4 regions of the Pseudomonas sp. Cab53 genome follow, and region 1 is predicted to be linked to each of the others. Evidence: predicted binding sites of a transcription regulator. Region 1 holds the regulator's gene; each other region holds the start of a gene.

What was found. Region 1 encodes sigma-54, which starts transcription at its own class of promoters, with help from an activator protein. Its sites were predicted from a motif close to ANTGGCATNNANNTTGCTNT; they were not measured.
Region 2: KI241_RS07320 (flagellar basal body rod protein FlgF) is a predicted target of sigma-54. The motif match lies at 3,249-3,268, and genes of this name have one in related genera.
Region 3: glnA (glutamate--ammonia ligase) is a predicted target of sigma-54. The motif match lies at 1,848-1,867, and genes of this name have one in related genera.
Region 4: KI241_RS23020 (pilin) is a predicted target of sigma-54. The motif match lies at 1,650-1,669, and genes of this name have one in related genera.

What each region holds. Positions count from the first base shown of each region.
Region 1 covers NZ_AP021902.1:1,011,083-1,015,893, reverse strand. Annotated here, with positions in the region: gene KI241_RS04290 (HAD family hydrolase) at 1-216, shown strand, start outside; gene lptC (LPS export ABC transporter periplasmic protein LptC) at 224-793, shown strand; gene lptA (lipopolysaccharide transport periplasmic protein LptA) at 780-1,325, shown strand; gene lptB (LPS export ABC transporter ATP-binding protein) at 1,325-2,050, shown strand; gene KI241_RS04270 (RNA polymerase factor sigma-54) at 2,215-3,708, shown strand; gene raiA (ribosome-associated translation inhibitor RaiA) at 3,785-4,093, shown strand; gene ptsN (PTS IIA-like nitrogen regulatory protein PtsN) at 4,105-4,569, shown strand; gene rapZ (RNase adapter RapZ) at 4,572-4,811, shown strand, end outside.
Region 2 covers NZ_AP021902.1:1,677,307-1,682,117, reverse strand. Annotated here, with positions in the region: gene KI241_RS07335 (flagellar basal body P-ring protein FlgI) at 1-813, opposite strand, end outside; gene flgH (flagellar basal body L-ring protein FlgH) at 856-1,551, opposite strand; gene flgG (flagellar basal-body rod protein FlgG) at 1,622-2,407, opposite strand; gene KI241_RS07320 (flagellar basal body rod protein FlgF) at 2,457-3,194, opposite strand; gene rffA (dTDP-4-amino-4,6-dideoxygalactose transaminase) at 3,427-4,572, opposite strand; gene KI241_RS07310 (metallophosphoesterase family protein) at 4,624-4,811, opposite strand, start outside.
Region 3 covers NZ_AP021902.1:387,865-392,675, reverse strand. Annotated here, with positions in the region: gene typA (translational GTPase TypA) at 1-39, opposite strand, end outside; gene thiI (tRNA uracil 4-sulfurtransferase ThiI) at 178-1,632, opposite strand; gene glnA (glutamate--ammonia ligase) at 1,962-3,368, shown strand; gene KI241_RS01695 (chorismate mutase) at 3,489-4,046, shown strand; gene KI241_RS01690 (DUF4124 domain-containing protein) at 4,232-4,750, shown strand; gene KI241_RS01685 (DUF4124 domain-containing protein) at 4,747-4,811, shown strand, end outside.
Region 4 covers NZ_AP021902.1:5,254,165-5,258,975, reverse strand. Annotated here, with positions in the region: gene pilB (type IV-A pilus assembly ATPase PilB) at 1-1,485, opposite strand, end outside; gene KI241_RS23020 (pilin) at 1,716-2,123, shown strand; gene KI241_RS23015 (BON domain-containing protein) at 2,388-2,741, shown strand; gene KI241_RS23010 (DUF2845 domain-containing protein) at 3,007-3,303, opposite strand; gene KI241_RS23005 (DUF748 domain-containing protein) at 3,303-4,811, opposite strand, start outside.

The DNA of each region.
Region 1 (4,811 bases):
GAACAGGTGGCCTACCTCGGTGACGACCTGCCGGACCTGCCGGTGATCCGCCGCGTCGGCCTTGGCATGGCCGTGGCCAATGCGGCCGGCTTCGTACGCGAGCACGCCCACGGTGTGACCACGGCGCGCGGCGGCGAAGGCGCGGCCCGCGAATTCTGTGAACTGATCCTGCGCGCCCAGGGCCGCCTCGAAGCGGCCAACGCCGCGTACCTGTGAGCCAATTATGCTGAGCAAGAAGATTCGCACCATCGTGGTGTTTGCCTGTATCGCGGCGATTTTCGCGGCGGTGGGCTACTGGAACATCAGCCCGGAACGGTTTCTCGACCAGCCCGCGCCGGTGGTCGAGGAAAAGATCGACTGGTATGCGACCAACACCCACACCCTGCAATACCTGCCCGACGGAAAAGTGCAGTACGAAATGACAGCCGACAAGGTCGACCACGTCAAGGCAACCGACATTACGCTGGTCACCACGCCGGACCTGAACATGTTTCGCGGCACCGAGTTTCCGTGGCACGTGCAGAGCAAGCGCGCCGAAGTCAATTCCGGCGGCACCGAAGTGGAGTTGATCGACTCGGTGCGCGTGGCCCGGACCGACGAGAAGAACCGCACGACCATCATCACCAGCACACGCATGACGGTGTTCCCGCAGCAACAATATGCGCAGACCGAGCAACCCGTTAGAATCGACGGCGCCGGGGGTGTATCGACCGGCACGGGAATGAAGGCGTATTTGAAGGAAAGCAGGATACACCTGCTATCGAACGTAAGAGGACAGTATGAAGCTCGCTAAAACCCTCCCTATTTTGCTCAGTCTGGGCGCAGCACTGGGAAGCGCGAGCGCCTGGGCTCTTCCCAACGACCGCGACCAGCCTATCCGCATCCAGGCCGACGACGCCCAATTGGACGACAAGAACGGCGTAGCCACCTACAAGGGCGATGTGATCATCACCCAGGGCTCGATGAAAGTGACCGGCAACACCGTGACCATCACGCGCACCCAGTCCGGCGACATCGACGTGGTGACCTCGGTCGGCAACCTGGCCTACTTCGAGCAGTTGCAGACCGCCGGCGACACCAAGCCTGTGCAGGGCTATGGCGTGACCATCCAGTACCACGCCTCCCAGGACCGCGTCGTTCTGATCGACCGCGCCAAGGTCGTCGACAAGGACAACAACGTCACCCAGGGTGAGAAGATCGTCTACGACACCAACAAGAAACTGGCCAGCGCCGGTCGCGCCACCGGCAGCAAGGTGACCGAGCAGCGCCCACGGATCGACATGGTGATCCAGCCTAAAAAGAAAACCGACCAGAAGGCCCAGTAATGGCAACTCTGAAAGCTCAGCACTTGGCCAAGAGCTACAAGAGCCGTCAAGTCGTGCGTGATGTCAGCCTGTCCATCGACAGCGGCCAGATCGTCGGCCTGCTCGGCCCCAACGGCGCGGGCAAGACCACCTGCTTCTACATGATCGTCGGCCTGGTCCAGGCCGACCAGGGTCGCGTACTGATCGACGACCTGGATGTCAGCCACCAGCCGATGCACGGCCGGGCCAAGGCCGGTATCGGCTACTTGCCGCAAGAAGCGTCGATCTTCCGCAAGCTGTCGGTCGCCGACAACATCATGGCGATCCTCGAGACCCGCAAGGAACTCGACAAGGCCGGTCGTCGCCAGGAACTGGAAAGCCTGCTGCAGGAATTCCATATCAGCCACATTCGCGACAACCTGGGCATGAGCCTGTCCGGTGGTGAACGGCGCCGGGTGGAAATCGCCCGGGCCCTGGCCACCGCACCGAAGTTCATCCTGCTCGACGAACCCTTCGCCGGCGTGGACCCGATCTCGGTGGGCGACATCAAGCAGATCATCCACCACCTCAAGGCCAAGGGCATCGGCGTGCTCATCACCGACCACAACGTGCGCGAGACCCTGGATATCTGCGAGACCGCCTATATCGTCAATGACGGCCAGTTGATCGCCGAAGGCGACTCCGCCGCCATCCTGGCCAACGACCTGGTCAAGGAAGTGTACCTGGGCCATGAGTTCCGCCTGTAAGCACGAGTGTCTGGCGAATCGCCGCGGGCATTGCTGATTTTATTATGGTGATGCCCTAGGCAAACACTTCAGTTTCAGGCATATAATTTGCTTAAGTTTGGCGCTTCGGCGCCCTGTAGTGGATGGCGCATGTGCGCCGGCGAATAAGGTGTTAAGCCCCTGCCATGAAACCATCGCTAGTCTTGAGAATGGGCCAGCAGCTGACGATGACGCCGCAGCTGCAACAGGCCATCCGCCTGCTCCAATTGTCGACCCTGGACCTGCAACAGGAAATCCAAGAGGCTCTGGAGTCCAATCCGATGCTCGAACGCCAGGAAGAAGGCGACGACTTCGACAACACCGACCCGCTGGCCGACAACGTCGAGCAGAAGACCAACACCGAGATCCCCGAACCGTCCTACCAGGAAGCCGCCCCGACGGTGGACAACCTCGAGGACGGCGAATGGAACGAACGCATTCCCAACGACCTGCCCGTGGACACGGCCTGGGAAGACGTCTACCAGACCAGCGCCAGCAGCCTGCCGAGCAGCGATGACGACGAGTGGGACTTCACCACCCGCACCTCCGCCGGCGAAAGCCTGCAAAGCCACTTGCTGTGGCAGTTGAACCTGGCGCCGATGTCCGACACCGATCGCCTGATCGCCGTCACCCTGATCGACTGCATCAACAACCAGGGCTACCTGGACGAGACCCTGGAAGAAATCCTGGAAGCCTTCGACCCCGAGCTCGACATCGAGCTGGACGAGATCGAGGCCGTTCTCCACCGGATCCAACAGTTCGAGCCGGCCGGCATCGGCGCCCGCAACCTGGGCGAATGCCTGCTGCTGCAACTGCGCCAGTTGCCGGCCAAGACACCCTGGCTGACCGAAGCCAAGCGACTGGTCACCGACTACATCGACCTGCTGGGCGGCCGCGACTACAGCCAGTTGATGCGCCGCATGAAGCTCAAGGAAGACGAACTGCGCCAGGTCATCGAACTGGTGCAGAGCCTCAACCCGCGCCCCGGCTCGCAGATCGAATCCACCGAACCCGAATACGTGGTGCCCGACGTCATCGTGCGCAAGCACAACGATCGCTGGCTGGTCGAGCTGAACCAGGAGTCGGTGCCCAAGCTGCGGGTCAACGCCCAGTACGCCGGCTTCGTCAGGCGCGCCGACACCAGCGCCGACAACACCTTCATGCGCAACCAGTTGCAGGAAGCGCGCTGGTTCATCAAGAGCCTGCAGAGTCGCAACGAAACCCTGATGAAAGTGGCCACCCAGATCGTCGAGCATCAGCGCGGCTTCCTGGAGTACGGCGACGAAGCGATGAAACCGTTGGTCCTGCATGACATTGCCGAGGCAGTGGGCATGCACGAGTCGACGATTTCCCGGGTAACCACCCAGAAATTCATGCATACCCCACGGGGCATCTATGAATTGAAATACTTTTTCTCCAGCCATGTCAGCACCTCCGAAGGCGGCGAATGCTCGTCCACGGCCATCCGCGCAATCATCAAGAAACTGGTGGCTGCGGAAAATCAGAAAAAGCCGTTGAGTGACAGCAAGATCGCTGGTTTACTGGAGGCACAAGGCATTCAGGTGGCCCGCCGTACCGTCGCCAAGTACCGCGAATCCCTCGGGATCGCACCTTCGAGCGAACGCAAGCGGTTGATGTAACAGGCCACGCCACAGCGTTCCAGTGGCAGGCATTTCTGCCTGCCGCTTTATGCACTGGCAACGAAGGAGAAGCTGTATGCAAGTCAACATCAGTGGACACCAACTGGAAGTGACCGAACCCCTGCGCACCTATATCGGCGAAAAACTCGACCGATTGGAAAGGCATTTCGACAAGATCACCAATGTGCAAGTCACGATGAACGTCGAGAAGCTGCTGCAGAAAATCGAAGCCACGTTGCATATTCCCGGCGGAGAGGTGGTTGCCAATGCGGAGCACACAGACATGTATGCCGCGATTGACCTGCTGACCGACAAGCTGGATCGCCAACTCAAAAAGCATAAGGAAAAGACCCAGAGCCTCCTCCAGGGCGCTACCGGTCGTTAACCCCCCAATCCATGATCCGACTAGAAACCATCCTGACCCCCGGCCGTTCCCTGGTGAACGCGCCGGGCGGCAGTAAAAAGAAAGCCCTCGAACAAATCGCCAACCTGATCCACCGCGAAGTGCCGGATCTGGAAATGCAGGACGTCTTCGAGGCCCTCGTTGCCCGTGAAAAACTCGGCTCCACCGGTTTTGGCAACGGCATCGCCATTCCTCACTGCCGCCTCAAGGGATGCACCTCGCCCATCAGCGCGTTGCTGCACCTTGAAGCCGCCATCGATTTCGACGCCATTGACGGCGCACCGGTCGACCTGCTGTTCGTACTGCTGGTCCCGGAAGCGGCGACCGATGCGCATCTTGAGCTGCTGCGCCAGATCGCCAGCATGCTGGACCGCAAGGAAGTGCGCGAAAAATTGCGCAGCGCACCGACTAACCAAGCCTTGTATCAGGTTGTCCTGGACGAGCAGAACGGTCATTAAACATGCGCATGATCATCGTCAGTGGTCGCTCCGGCTCCGGTAAAAGCACGGCCCTCAATGTGCTTGAGGACAGCGGCTACTACTGCATAGACAACCTGCCCGCCGGCTTGCTGCCGGAGCTGGCCGAGCGCGCGATGATCCATACCGAGCTGGCGCAGCCTTTGGTGGCGGTGTCCATCGACGCGCGCAACCTGCCTAGCCACCTGTCGCGTTTCCCGGCCCTGCTCGAGGAAGTGCGCAGC
Region 2 (4,811 bases), 670 kb from region 1:
GCCGTGGGTCACGGCGGCCGGTGAAACCTTGACGTTCTGGCCGATCACGATAGTACCGGTGCGCGAATTGATGATGACTTTCGCCACGGCCTGGCCCGGATCCACTTCGAGGTTTTCCAGGATCGACAGGTAGTCGACCCGCTGGCTCGGATCCAGCGGCGCGGTGACCCGGATCGAGCCGCCGTCGATGGCCTGGGCCACGCCTGGGCCGAGCATGTCGTTGATCTTGTCGACGATGCGCTTGGCGGTGGTGAAGTCGGAACGGTTGAGGTTCAGCGTCAGGCTGTTGCCCTGGTTGAAACCACTCGGCACCGCACGTTCCACCGACGCACCGCCAGGGATGCGACCGGCCGACGGAACATTGACAGTGATCTTCGAACCGTCGCGCCCCTCGGCGTCGAAGCCGCCCACCACCAGGTTGCCCTGGGCGATGGCGTAGACGTTGCCGTCGATACCCTTGAGCGGCGTCAGCAGCAAGGTACCGCCGCGCAGGCTCTTGGAGTTACCGATGGACGAAACGGTGATATCCACCTGCTGGCCGGGCTTGGCGAAAGCCGGCAGGTCGGCACTGACCGACACCGCCGCGACGTTCTTCAACTGCACGTTGCCGGAACCGGCCGGCACCTTGATGCCGAACTGCGACAACATGTTGTTGAAGGTCTGCAGCGTGAACGGGGTCTGGGTGGTCTGGTCACCGGTGCCATTGAGGCCCACGACCAGGCCGTAGCCGATCAACTGGTTGGAGCGCACGCCGGAAATGCTGGCGATGTCCTTCAGGCGCTCGGCTTGAGCGGCGAAGGCTGCCGACATCATCAGCGCACCGAGCAACAGCTGTTTAAGATTCAACGGGGCCACCTAGAAAGGGAACTTCGGGCTGAGGAAGAAACGATCGAACCAACCGGGCTGACTGGCATCGGCGAAGGCACCGGTGCCCGAATAGGTAATGCGCGCATCAGCCACGCGGGTGGACGAAACGGTGTTGTCGGTGGCGATGTCGTCGGCACGAACCATGCCGGCGATGCGCACCAGTTCGTCACCGGTGTTGAGGGTCAGCCACTTCTCGCCCCGCACGACGATGATGCCGTTGGGCAGCACGTCGGCGACGGTCACGGTGATCGAACCGGTCAGGCTGTTGCTCTGGCCGGACTTGCTGTCGCCCTTGGTCGCCCGGTCGGCGTTGTAGCCGGCATTGAGGCTCAGGTCGTTGCTGCCGATCGGGTTGTTGGTGGTCAGGCTGGAACCGAACAGCGAGGTCAGGCCGACGCTGGTGGCGCTGGTCTTGTCCATCTGCGAGTTGGCGTTCTTGCTGGCCTGGGTCCGCTCGTTCAGGGTGATGGTGATGATGTCACCGACCCGGAATGCCTTGCGGTCGCTGTACAGGTTCTGCTCGAAGCCGGCCTGGTAGATCGAGCCATTGTTGGCCGCAGCCGGCAACGGTGTACGCGGCAACACCGGCGCGTAGTACGGGTCATTGGGCCTGGGCGTTGGCGCGACACAACCCGCAAGCGCGGTGATCCCACTCAATGCCAGTACAGATACAAAGCGTTTCATGACCCTACCTCTCGGTGTTGCAGGCGACCTACGGGCCGCCCTGTCTACGTAAGTACAGATGTTGGGACGATTACAGATTCTGCGTGACGAACGAGAGCATCTGGTCGGCGGTGGAGATCACCTTGGAGTTCATTTCGTAGGCGCGCTGGGTGGTGATCATGTTGACCATCTCCTCGACCGTGCTCACGTTGGAGGTTTCCAGGGTGTTCTGCAGCGTGGTGCCGAAACCGTTCAGGCCCGGGGTGCCGATTTGCGGCGCGCCACTGGCGGCGGTCTCCAGGAACAGGTTGTTGCCCACGGCCTGCAAGCCGGCCGGGTTGATGAAGTCGGCGGTCTGCAGGTTGCCGATCACCTGGGCGGCCGGGTTGCCTGCCACGGTGATGGACACGGTACCGTCGCGGCCCACGGTGAAGGTCTGGGCATCGTTCGGGATGATGATGGCCGGTTCCAGGGCGAAACCGCTGGCATTGACGATCTGGCCATTGGAGTCGAGGTGGAAGGTACCGTCACGGGTGTAGGACGTGGTGCCGTCCGGCTGCAGGATCTGGAAGAAACCGCGACCGTCGATGGCCATGTCCAGCGGCTGCTCGGTGGTTTGCAGGCTGCCGGCGTTGAAGTTCTTCTGGGTGCCGACGATGCGCACACCGGTACCCACTTGCAGGCCCGACGGCAGCTCGCTGTCCTGGGTCGACTGGGCACCTGGCTGACGCTTGACCTGGTACAGCAGGTCCTGGAACTCGGCACGATCACGCTTGAAACCCGTGGTCGAGACGTTCGCCAGGTTGTTGGAAATGGTGGTCAGGTTGGTGTCCTGGGCGGACAAACCTGTTTTGGCAACCCACAAAGCCGGAAGCATTCGATTCTCCTCGTACGCCTGATTATCGGCGCGACGCTGTCATTAATAGTTAGATCTGCAAGACCCGAGCCATAGCCTCATCGCCTTCTTTGGCGGTGTTCATCATCTTCACGTGAAGCTCGAACTGCTTGGCCAGGGCCAGGACCGAGGTCATCTCGTCCACGGCATTGACGTTGCTCGCTTCCTGGAACCCCGAGACCAACTGCACGTTGGCATCGATGGGTGCCGGCTGGCCGTCCTTGGTCCGGATCGAACCGTCCAGGCCCTTGGTCATGTTCTTGAGGTCCGGATTGACCAGCTTGATGCGGTCCACCTCGGCCATTACCCGCGGGCCTTCGCCCATGGCGCGGATGCTGATGGTGCCGTCCTGGCCGATTTCGATCTTCTGCTCCGGCGGCACGGCGATGGGACCGCCGTTGCCCATCACCGGCATGCCGTTGCCGGCCCGCAGCACGCCCAGGGCGTCAACATTGAGGCTGCCGGTGCGCACGTAGCTTTCACCACCGTCGGGATTCTGTACCGCCATCCAGCCCGGACCGCTGACCGCCACGTCGAGGTCGCGACCGGTTTCCACCAACGCGCCCGGTGTGAAGTCCGTGGCAGGTCGCTCGGACATGGCAAACGCCCGCGCCGGAAAGCTGTCGCCGAACACCGGCATCGAGCGCGCCTGCTCCAGGTCTTTCTGGAAACCATTGGTGGAAATGTTCGCCAGGTTGTTGGCATGGGCCCGTTGCGCCAGTGCGTTCTGGCTGGCGCCGGTCATTGCCACATAAAGGTACTTGTCCACTGTCGTTCCTCTGCATGCCGGACGTTTGCCGTCCACTGCTGTGTTGCACAGCCTTAAGCAATTTGCAGACCAACTTTTTTCTGGCGGGCCAAGGCCCGGTAAACAAAGGGCCTGGGGGATTTACAGAGGATAGGTTGAGGGTGTCGAAGTCGAAAAACCGGCGGTGTTATGCCGCTAGGTGGCAAGGCCTGGCACCTGGCCTGATGCCAGGCGCCTCATCGGCTGGCGGAGGTCAGGCCTTTGCCAAGGCATCGCCCAACACACCCACCACCTGCTCCTGGTGCTCATGGGTCAAGCCGAGCCACATGGGCAAACGCAACAGGCGCTCGGAATAGCCGTCAGTCACCTCCATCGACCCCTGCACGCGTCCATAACGCAGGCCACCGGGCGATGAATGCAGCGGCACGTAATGGAACACCGCGTAGATGGCATGTCGCTTGAGCTCTTCGAGGACGGCCTGGCGCTCGACGCCCGGGGCGAGGATCACGTAGTACATGTGCGCGTTGTGCTGGCAGTTTTCAGGCACTATCGGACGCCGCAGCGCCCCTTGCCGCTCAAGCGTCGCCAGCGCCGCATGGTAATTGTCCCAGAGGGCCAGGCGGCGGTTGGTGATGGCTTGCGCCTCTTCCAACTGGGCCCAGAGGAACGCGGCCGTCATTTCCCCCGGCAGGAACGAGGAGCCCACTTCCTGCCACGTGTACTTGTCTACTTCACCCCGGAAGAACCGGCTGCGATCGGTGCCTTTTTCCCGGATGATCTCGGCCCGCAACGCCAACGCGGGATCATTGACCAGCAAGGCCCCGCCCTCCCCCGAAATCACGTTCTTGGTTTCGTGAAAGCTGAAGGCCCCCAGGTCACCGATACTGCCCAGCGCCCGCCCCTTGTAGGTCGACATCACACCTTGCGCGGCGTCTTCCACCACGGCCAGCCCATGCCTGCGGGCAATGGCCAGGATCTCGTCCATCTCGCAGGCCACGCCTGCGTAGTGCACAGGTACGATGGCCTTGGTCCGTGGCGTGATCGCCGCCTCGATCAGGCGCTCGTCCAGGTTCAGGGTGTCGGGCCGCACATCGACGAAGACCGGCACCGCGCCGCGCAACACGAAGGCATTGGCGGTGGAGACGAACGTATACGACGGCAGGATGACTTCATCGCCAGGCTGGATATCCAGCAGCAACGCCGTCATTTCCAGGGCCGCGGTGCATGAATGGGTCAGCAGGGCCTTGTTGCTGCCCGTTTGCGCCTCCAGCCAGCGATGACACCGCTTGGTGAAGGGGCCATCGCCGGCGAGCATGTTGCCGAACTTGGCCTGGGCGATGTAATCCAGTTCCTTGCCGGTCATGTAAGGGCGATTGAAGAAGATCGTTTCTTTGCTCATTGCAAACTTCCCTGGATGGGCATGGTCATGGGTGGCGCGAAGGACAAAACCTCAAACCGCACTGATCCGCCCACCTATCTGGCTGCCTGTATCAAGATTTTCATAGAAGTACGGAGTGAATCCGGCTCGCTTCATCGCCTGCTGGGTTTCAACGATGTCGTATTCAACCCGGTGCAGCTCGAACGCCTCACCGTCCCAGGTGGCGAAACCGGCCCGAGCGTCACCATCACGGGGCTGGC
Region 3 (4,811 bases), 620 kb from region 1:
GTGGGCAATGATGGCGATGTTGCGTAGATTTTCGATCACTTGTGTATCTCGATCAGAGGATTCGGTGTGCTGACAGGACGTGACAGCGATTTACGTTGAGTCCGACAAAGCCGTTACAGCTTGCCGGCGGCGTCGGGGGGCCGGTGACGCAGGCCACAGGCAAACAGCCCCGGGCACTTAGCTCGGTCGATAAACGCGCACATTGGCATGCCCCTCACTGAGCAAATGGTGGGCATGCAGGCGACTCATCACGCCTTTGTCGCAATACAGCAGGTACTGGCGAGTAGGGTCCAGTTCCTTGAAACGCGCGTTCACTGCATAGAACGGCATCGTTTGTACCTCGATGCCGGCGATCTCCAGCGGGTCGTCTTCAGCGTCATCCGGGTGACGGATGTCGATGATGATCTGACCGGCCAGCGCTTCGCCGACTTCTTCAACCTGAATGTCCTGGCCCAGTTCATCGATCACGCGATCGATCGGCACCAGCCTGGCATTTTCGAGCGCACGCTCGAGAATCGCCATGTCGAATTCTTTCTCTTCATGCTCCACCCGCCCGCGCTTGGCCGCCGTCTTCGGGTTGACCGAGATGACCCCGCAGTACTCCGGCATGTGCCGGGCGAAATCGGCGGTGCCGATCTCGATGGCCGTGTCGATGATGTCCTGCTTGTGGCTGGCGATCAGCGGGCGCAGCACGAGTTTTTCGGTGACGCAGTCGATCACCGACAGGTTCGGCAGCGTCTGGCTGGAGACCTGGGAGATCGCCTCGCCCGTGACCAGCGCATCGATGTGCAGGCGGTCGGCGATGCTCGACGCGGCACGCAACATCATACGCTTCAAAATGACGCCCATATGACTGTTGTCGACTTTACCGAGAATCTCGCCCAGCACTTCTTCGAATGGCACGCTCACAAATAGCACACGCTGGGAGCTGCCGTACTTCTTCCAGATGAAGTGCGCCACTTCCATCACGCCCAGCTCATGGGCACGTCCGCCCAGGTTGAAGAAGCAGAAATGCCCCATCAAGCCGCGACGCATGATCTGGTAGGCGGCGACCGTGGAGTCGAAACCGCCGGACATCAGCACCAGGGTCTGCTCCAGCGAACCCAGCGGGTAACCGCCAATGCTGTCGTGCTGGCTGTGGATGACGAACAGCCGCTGGTCGCGAATCTCGATGCGCACTTCGACCTGCGGGTCCTTCAATGAAATACCGGCGGCGCCGCACTGCTGGCGCAACTGGCTGCCCACGTACTTCTCCACGTCCATCGAACTGAACGGGTGCTTGCCGGCACGCTTGCAACGCACCGAGAAAATCTTGCCGGCCAGCGCATCACCGTAATGGAGCTTGCACTTGGCGAGGATGTCGTCGAAATCCCCCAGCGGGTATTCGTCCACCTGCAGGAAATGCGCGATGCCCGGCATGCAGCTCAGACGCTCGGTCATCTCCTTCAGGATCTTGGGTTCGCTGACACGGGTTTCCAGCTCGAGGTTGTCCCACACGCCATTCACCACCACAGCCGGATCCAGGTCACGGAGCACGGCACGGATGTTCTTGGCCAACTGGCGGATGAAACGCATCCGGACCGGGCGGCTCTTGATGGTGATTTCGGGGAAGACTTTTACGATTAGTTTCATGAAAACAGCGCGCGAACGGCCAGCCGAAAAAGGGGGGCGCGGATTATAGCGGAAATTGCTCAAGGTTTAACCAGTTAATGTGAAGATGGTTTTGCATGCACCAAAACAGGTCAAGCCCTCCTTAAAACGCCACTTTGCGGTGCATCATTGTCGGACAATCTGCGGTTTCTGGCTGGAAAAGCGTGGATTTGGTGCAAAAAACCCATTGCTGGGGCACTGGCATGCAAATTGCTCCCTTGTGAGGCAGGTTGCCTTGGCAGAGTATTCGCGCCGGCATCACCCATATCTTAGGGCACACCATTACCCGCCCGAAGCCACCCGGAGGACATATGTCGAAGTCGGTTCAACTCATCAAAGATCATGACGTCAAGTGGATTGATCTGCGCTTCACTGACACCAAAGGCACTCAACATCACGTGACCATGCCGGCCCGTGATGCCCTGGACGACGATTTCTTCGAAATCGGCAAGATGTTCGACGGTTCCTCCATCTCCGGCTGGAAAGGCATCGAAGCCTCCGACATGATCCTGATGCCGGACGACGAAACCGCCGTCCTGGATCCATTCACCGAAGAGCCGACCCTGATCCTGGTTTGCGACATCATCGAGCCTTCGACCATGCAAGGCTATGACCGCGACCCTCGCGCCATCGCCCACCGCGCCGAGGAATACCTGAAGTCCACCGGTATCGGCGACACCGCTTTCTTCGGTCCGGAGCCTGAGTTCTTCATTTTCGACTCGGTCAAATTCAAGTCCGACATCTCCGGTTCCATGTTCAAGATCTTCTCCGAACAAGGTTCGTGGATGTCCGACCAGGACGTGGAAGGCGGCAACAAAGGCCACCGTCCAGGCGTGAAAGGCGGCTACTTCCCAGTACCACCGTTCGACTTCGACCACGAGATCCGTACCTCCATGTGCAACGCACTGGAAGAAATGGGCCAGACCGTCGAAGTTCACCACCACGAAGTGGCGACTGCCGGCCAGAACGAAATCGGCGTGAAATTCAACACGCTGGTCAAGAAGGCTGACGAAGTCCAGACCCTCAAGTATGTCGTCCACAACGTAGCCGACGCCTACGGCCGCACCGCGACCTTCATGCCCAAGCCTCTGTACGGCGACAACGGTTCGGGCATGCACGTCCACGTGTCGATCTCCAAAGACGGCAAGAACACCTTCGCTGGCGAAGGCTATGCCGGCCTGTCGGACACCGCCCTGTACTTCATCGGCGGTATCATCAAGCACGGTAAGGCTCTGAACGGCTTCACCAACCCGTCGACCAACTCCTACAAGCGTCTGGTCCCAGGCTTCGAAGCACCGGTCATGCTGGCCTACTCGGCTCGCAACCGTTCCGCCTCGATCCGTATCCCATACGTGAACAGCCCTAAAGCCCGCCGCATCGAAGCCCGCTTCCCGGATCCGGCTGCCAACCCATACCTGGCCTTCGCTGCACTGATTATGGCCGGCCTGGACGGTATCCAGAACAAGATCCACCCTGGCGATGCCGCCGACAAGAACCTGTATGACCTGCCGCCTGAAGAGGCCAAGGAAATCCCACAGGTGTGTGGCAGCCTGAAAGAAGCCCTGGAAGAGCTGGACAAGGGCCGTGCGTTCCTGACCAAGGGCGGCGTATTCAGCGACGACTTCATCGACGCTTACATCGCACTGAAAAGCGAAGAAGAAATCAAGGTTCGCACCTTTGTACACCCACTGGAATACGAGCTGTACTACAGCTGCTGATCCGGTAGCGTCGCCCCACGCGGCGTGAAATAAAAAGAGGCCTCCTTCCGGGAGGCCTTTTTTATGGGCGCAGATTACGGGCATGATGGCTGACTTCCCTCCTCCAAGACGAGACTGCCCATGACGCTGCGCTTCACGCTTGGCCTTGCCCTTTGCGCCGTGGTGCTGGCCAGCACCGCCCAAGCCGCTCCCGCCCCGGATGCTCTTACACCGCTGCTCAATGCCATAGGCGAACGCATCGCCATCGCCGATCAGGTAGCGCTGAGCAAATGGGACACGCATAAACCCGTGGAAGACCGCCAGCGCGAGCGCGAGGTCATTGCCGCCGCCGTCGCCCAGGCACCGGCCTACAAGCTCACGGCCGACACCGTGGAAGCGTTCTTCAGTGCCCAGATAGAAGCCAACAAAATGGTGCAATACATCGACCTGTCCGACTGGGCCCTGGCAGGCAAGGCACCGGACCTGCCGCGCCCCGACCTGGTAGGAGAGATCCGCCCGCAACTCGATCGACTGCAAAAGCGCCTGCTGCAACAACTGGCTGACTTCGCCCCCTACCGCACCGACCCGCAGTGCCCGCAATGGCTGGCCCGCGCCACCCACAATGACAAACAGCACCCAGTGCACCGACTCGCCCTGATCCGGGCGACCGGGGAGCTGTGTACAGCCCCAAAAGCCTGAAACACGCCCCTTACCCTGTGGGAGCGGGCTTGCTCGCGAAAGCAGTGTGTCAGTTGACATCCACGTTGCCTGACATTGCACCTTCGCGAGCAAGCCCGCTCCCACAAGGGCTCTACAACAACTTGGGCCATCCGCCCTCCCTGACCTATGCTGCTAACCGACATATTCAATTCTCGGTTGGTTTTATGGGTCGCGTTTTTTCAGGAATGCTGTTGTGGCTGCTGACACTGCCGGCGGTCGGGCAGATCTATAAATACACCGACGCCGAGGGCAACACCGCCTACAGCAACCAGCCGCCCCAAGGCGTACCGGCCCAGACGGTGGAACTGCCGCCGCTCAACAGCATCGAGCGCCAGCCCGCCGCCAGCCCGGACACACCGCCAGCCCCAGCGCAGAGGAATGAGCCACGCAATGCCTACGAGATGCTTGAACTGACGGACATCCCCAGCGAGGAGGCCCTGCGCGCCAACAACGGCACCTTTACCGTGGGCGTGCGGACGCAGCCAAGGCTGCAAAGCCCGCATCTGTTTCGACTGCTGGTGGACGGCCAACCCTATGGCCAGCCCACCAACGTGCCACGCCTGCAAGTGGTGAACATCGACCGGGGCGAGCACAGCCTGGCGGTGCAAGTCATCGACGGGGACAACCTCGTGCAGCAGAGCGACACCGTCACCTTCACTGTGCAGCGGGTTCACCAGCCATGATTCGCGGGTGGCTCGCGTTGGGCCTGGCGCTGGTCGCGTTGCCGGGGATGGCGCAGGTCTA
Region 4 (4,811 bases), 2.0 Mb from region 1:
CTGGCAACCGACCGGCTCATAGATCGTGAATGAGCCGATGCGTTCCCGGGGGAAGCCTTCCTTGAGCAGGGTTTCGTCGGGAATCTCGAGGGCTTTCTTGCAGTGGTTGCACAACTTGCGCGCCAGCCGCTGGGCGATGATCAAGTGCACGGCGGTGGCGATGTTGAAGCCGGGGATGCCCATGTTCTGCAAGCGGATCAGGGTTTCCGCCGCGCTGTTGGTGTGCAGCGTGGAGAGCACCAGGTGACCGGTCTGGGCGGCCTTGATGGCGATCTCGGCGGTTTCCAGGTCGCGGATCTCGCCGACCATGATCACGTCCGGGTCCTGGCGCAGGAACGAGCGCAGGGCCTGGGCGAAATCCAGCCCCTGGCGCGGGTTCACGTTGACCTGGTTGATGCCTTCCATGTTGATCTCCACCGGATCCTCGGCGGTGGAAATGTTGATGTCCACGGTGTTGAGGATGTTCAGCCCGGTGTAGAGCGATACAGTCTTGCCCGAGCCGGTGGGCCCGGTGACCAGGATCAGCCCCTGGGGTTGCTTGAGCGCCGCCATGTACAGCGCTTTCTGGTCAGGCTCGTAGCCCAGGGCGTCGATGCCCATTTGCGCGCTGGAAGGGTCGAGGATCCGGATGACCACTTTTTCGCCCCAGAGCGTGGGCAGGGTGTTGACCCGGAAATCGATCGACTTGTTTTTCGACAGGCGCATTTTCAGGCGTCCGTCCTGGGGCTTGCGGCGCTCGGAAATGTCCAGGCTGGCCATGACCTTCAGCCGTGCGGCGATACGGCCGGCCAGTTGGGTGGGCGGCTTGGCCACTTCACGTAGCATGCCGTCGGTGCGCACCCGCACCCGATAGGATTTTTCATACGGCTCGAAGTGCAGGTCGGAGGAACCGCCCTTGATCGCGTCCAGCAACATCTTGTTGACGAACCGCACCACCGGCGCGTCGTCGGCGTCCTGGCCAGCAAGGGTGTCCTGCTTGCGATCGTCGTCCGACTCGATGTCCAGGCCGTCGAGGTCGACATCACCCATGCCCTCCAGGCCGGTGCTGCTGGACTCGAAGAACTTTTCGATGGCGTCGCTGAGTTTGTCGTCCTCCACCAGGATGGCTTCGGTGGTCAGGCCGGTGCTGAACTGAATGTCATTGATGGCCTGGTGGTTGGTTGGATCGGAGATGCCCACGAACAACTTGTTGCCACGTCGCCAGAGCGGCAGGGCGTGGTGTTGGCGGACCAGTTTTTCGCTGACCAGGCCGGCGGGCTGGTTCTCCTTGTCGAGGCTGTTGAGATCCAGCAGGGCGACGCCGAAATGCTCCGAGGCAATTTCCGCAACCTGACGACTCTGGACCAGTTTGTTCTGTACCAGGTAGCTGACCAGGGGCATGCGATTGCGCTGGGCCTGCTGGTACGCCTGCTGGGCATTCTGCTCGGTGATCAGTTCAGCCAACACCAGTTGCTTGGTCAAGCCGCTGAGTGCGATGTCATTCATGGGCATGGGGATACCAGACGCGGACAGTTCATGACTTATAGCCTAGTCAAGCATCGACGCCAAACCAGCGAGGCGGGGTGACAAAAAGTGTCAGATAGTGCGGTTGTTGGGGTAGGACGCAAGGCTTCTGGCCGGCGAAGTCCTTTGTCAGTGGCGTCTTGAGGGTTGGCATGTGCCGTGCAATAGCCGCCTCAGGACATGAGATTCCGCCTCATGCGATGGAGAAGTCTATGAGCAAGCAAAAAGGTTTTACCCTGATCGAACTGCTGATCGTCGTGGCGATCATCGGCATCCTGGCGACGTTTGCGTTGCCGCAGTATTCCAGGTACCAGGCGCGGGCGAAGGCTACCGCCGGACTGGGGGAAATATCCGCGCTGAAGGTAGCGTACGAGGATCAGATGAATCAGGGGGTTACGCCAACGTTGGCCCTCATGAACGCCCCGTCCACAACCAATAATTGCGCCATCTCGCTAACAGGTACAGCCACGACGGCAGGCTCTATCATTTGTACCCTCCAGAACGCCCCTGCCGCCATAGCAGGTAAAACGATCACGCTTAGCCGTGATGTCAATGGCGCCTGGACATGCGCATCCACCGCACCCAAGGAATACCTGCCGACCGCTTGCCCTGGTACCTGATACTGCGCGGCGATGGGGCACTCCCTCGCCGTTTAAAACCTTCTTTGATTCATCAGCTTAGCGGCGAGGCAGAATCGGCAAGTTGCATGTTGAAAATGGGAGGCTCATGCAATTTGCATGATTATGAATTTTGCCGCTTCGCTTAACTATTTGATTTATAAGGAATTAATTGATTTATCAAAACTGGCACAGCCTTCGCACTACTCCTGGTAACCCTGCTGGATGCAAATCCGGCAGTTTCTGAGAAAAACAGGAGTTACTCGTATGAAGAAGTTCGCTATCACTGCCGCTGCTGCAACCGCTCTGACCCTGACCATGGCTAGCGCATTCGCCGAGACCACTCAAGCAACTCAGGCTCCAATGATGCTGGCTGCTGGCGAAGTGACCAAGGCGAAGGAAACCACTTCCGACACCTGGATCACCACCAAGGTCAAGGCTGACCTGCTGACCGAAAAAGGTATTCCAGGCTCCGACATCAAAGTTGAAACCAACAAAGGTGTTGTGTCGCTGTCCTCCACCGTGGCCGTGACTGATTCGCAAAAAGACATGGCCGTGGCCATTGCCAAGAAAATCAAAGGCGTCAAAGCCGTCTCAGCTGATGGCCTGAAAGCCGAGTAAGGCTGACGAGTTCTCGCCTGGACCGGGAGAAGGCGCGGCAAGCGGGCTGAGTCATACGCCTGCCGTTGCTTTTGAAGTTCATGCGAAGGCCACACGGACGTGGCCATTACAGGCCCCCGGCATACGTGCCGGGGGCCTGTTCTATTCAGGGGTGGAAAACTGGCGTGAGCGGGGGTGGTGGGTATTCGCGAGCAGGCCCGCTCCCACATGGGGTGGCCTGCACGATCCCTGTGGGAGCGAGCTTGCTCGCGAAGAGGGCGCCCTTTCAGCGCCCGCGCTTGCTGGTGATCTGCACCAACCGGTTTCCCTCAAAACGCAGGTACTGGTACATGCCGCTGTTGGGGCCGTAGGTCCATTCCTCAACCGGGTATTCTTCCCGGCGATTGACGCTGCGCTTGTAGCCCAGGTCGTCCCGCGCCGCAGGCTCGCCACACTTTTGCAGCACTTCGCTGGAGCGGTCGCCGACGCTGATCAACTGGCTGCCGCAACGCAGCGTATCGGCTGCCGATGCCGTGCCGGCGGCCAGCCATGCGCCCAGCCCGAGCAGGTACAAACACTTCATCATTCGGCATCCAGGTGCATGGGGGTAATGACGCGTCCGTCGCTCTCGGCCTGGCCGAGGCTGGCGTCGATGAAGTAGACGCGGTCGTCGGCCAGGCGCCCTTTGTCCACCAAAAAGTCCTTGATGCTACCGGCCCGCTCTTGCCCCAGTTGGCGCAGCAACACATCACTGCCGCTCCAGAACTTGATCACGCTTTCGCGCAGCTTGTCGGTGCGCGCTTTTTTGTCCAGCTGCGCCCATTCGGCCGGCGGCTGGGTCTTGAGGCGGGTGCGATAGATGCCTTCGAGCAACGGTGCCTTTTCATCTTCGGGCACCTGCAACAGCGAGGCCTGGGCCGGCACCTTGTCGCCGCGCCGCTGCAGCATCTTGTAGTAGTTGTACTGGTATTCACGTTCCAGGCGCTGGGCGGCGAGCAGCGGGCCGTCGCTGCTTTCGGCCGCCGTGCCTTCGATCTCCAGGCGCAGTTCCGGGCGCTTGCCCAAGGCTTCGGAAAGTTTGAGCAGCACGCCCTCGCTTTCTTTGCTCAAGTCGCTTGAACCTGGGGCGAATGCCACGCTGCCGAGGTCCTCCGAACCGCCACCGGACACCAGCCCGCCGATGAGCTTGAACGGCGCCTGCGCCGCGCGGACCACCAGGTTGCGCAAGGTCTGCCAGACAATCGGCATGACGCTGAATTGCGGGTCGTTGAGGTTGCCGGTCACCGGCAGTTCGATGGAGATCTTGCCTTCGGAGTCCTTCAGTAGTGCGATGGCCAGCTTCAATGGCAGGCTCACGGCGTCCGGGCTGTCGACTTTTTCCCCCAGTTGCAATTGCTCGACCACCACTTTGTTTTCAGCCTGGAGCTGACCCTTGGTGATCCGGTAATGCAGGTCCAGGTTGAGTCGGCCCTTGCGGATACGGTAGCCGGCGAACTTGCCGGAATAGGGGGTCAGGGTGGTCAGCTCGACCCGTTTGAAACTGGTGGCGATGTCGAGGCTGGCCATCGGGTCGAAGGGGTTGACTGCCCCCTTGATGGTGACCGGCGCATAGCGGTCGACCTTACCCTTGACGTCGACGCTGGCCGGCTTGGCCTCGCGGCTGTCGATGGTGCCGATCTGGCCGTTGAGCTGTTGGATGGCCGTGGCGAAATTCGGCGTCAGGCTGAAGTCGGCGAAGTTGGCCGAGCCGTCGTTGATGGCGATGCCACCGATGTGAATGCCCAGGGGTTTTTCCGCCGAGGCCGGTTTGGCCGCCGCGGTTTTCGGCGCGCCCTCGGCCGGTTGCGGGATCAACAGGTCATCGACGTTGGTGGTGCGGTCGTCGTTGATCATGAAGCGGGCATAAGGCTGGAACAGGTTGACCTTGTCGATGGAGAGGCGGTCACCGTGCTGGTAGTCGAGGCCTTCGAGGACCAGGCTCTGCCACTTGAGGAAGTCCCGGGTCTTGAGGGTGTCGAGGGTGTGCAATTGATCGACCTGGGCACGGCCGGTCACTGCAAAGGCCAGCGGCTCGGTGCTCTTGAGGTCTAC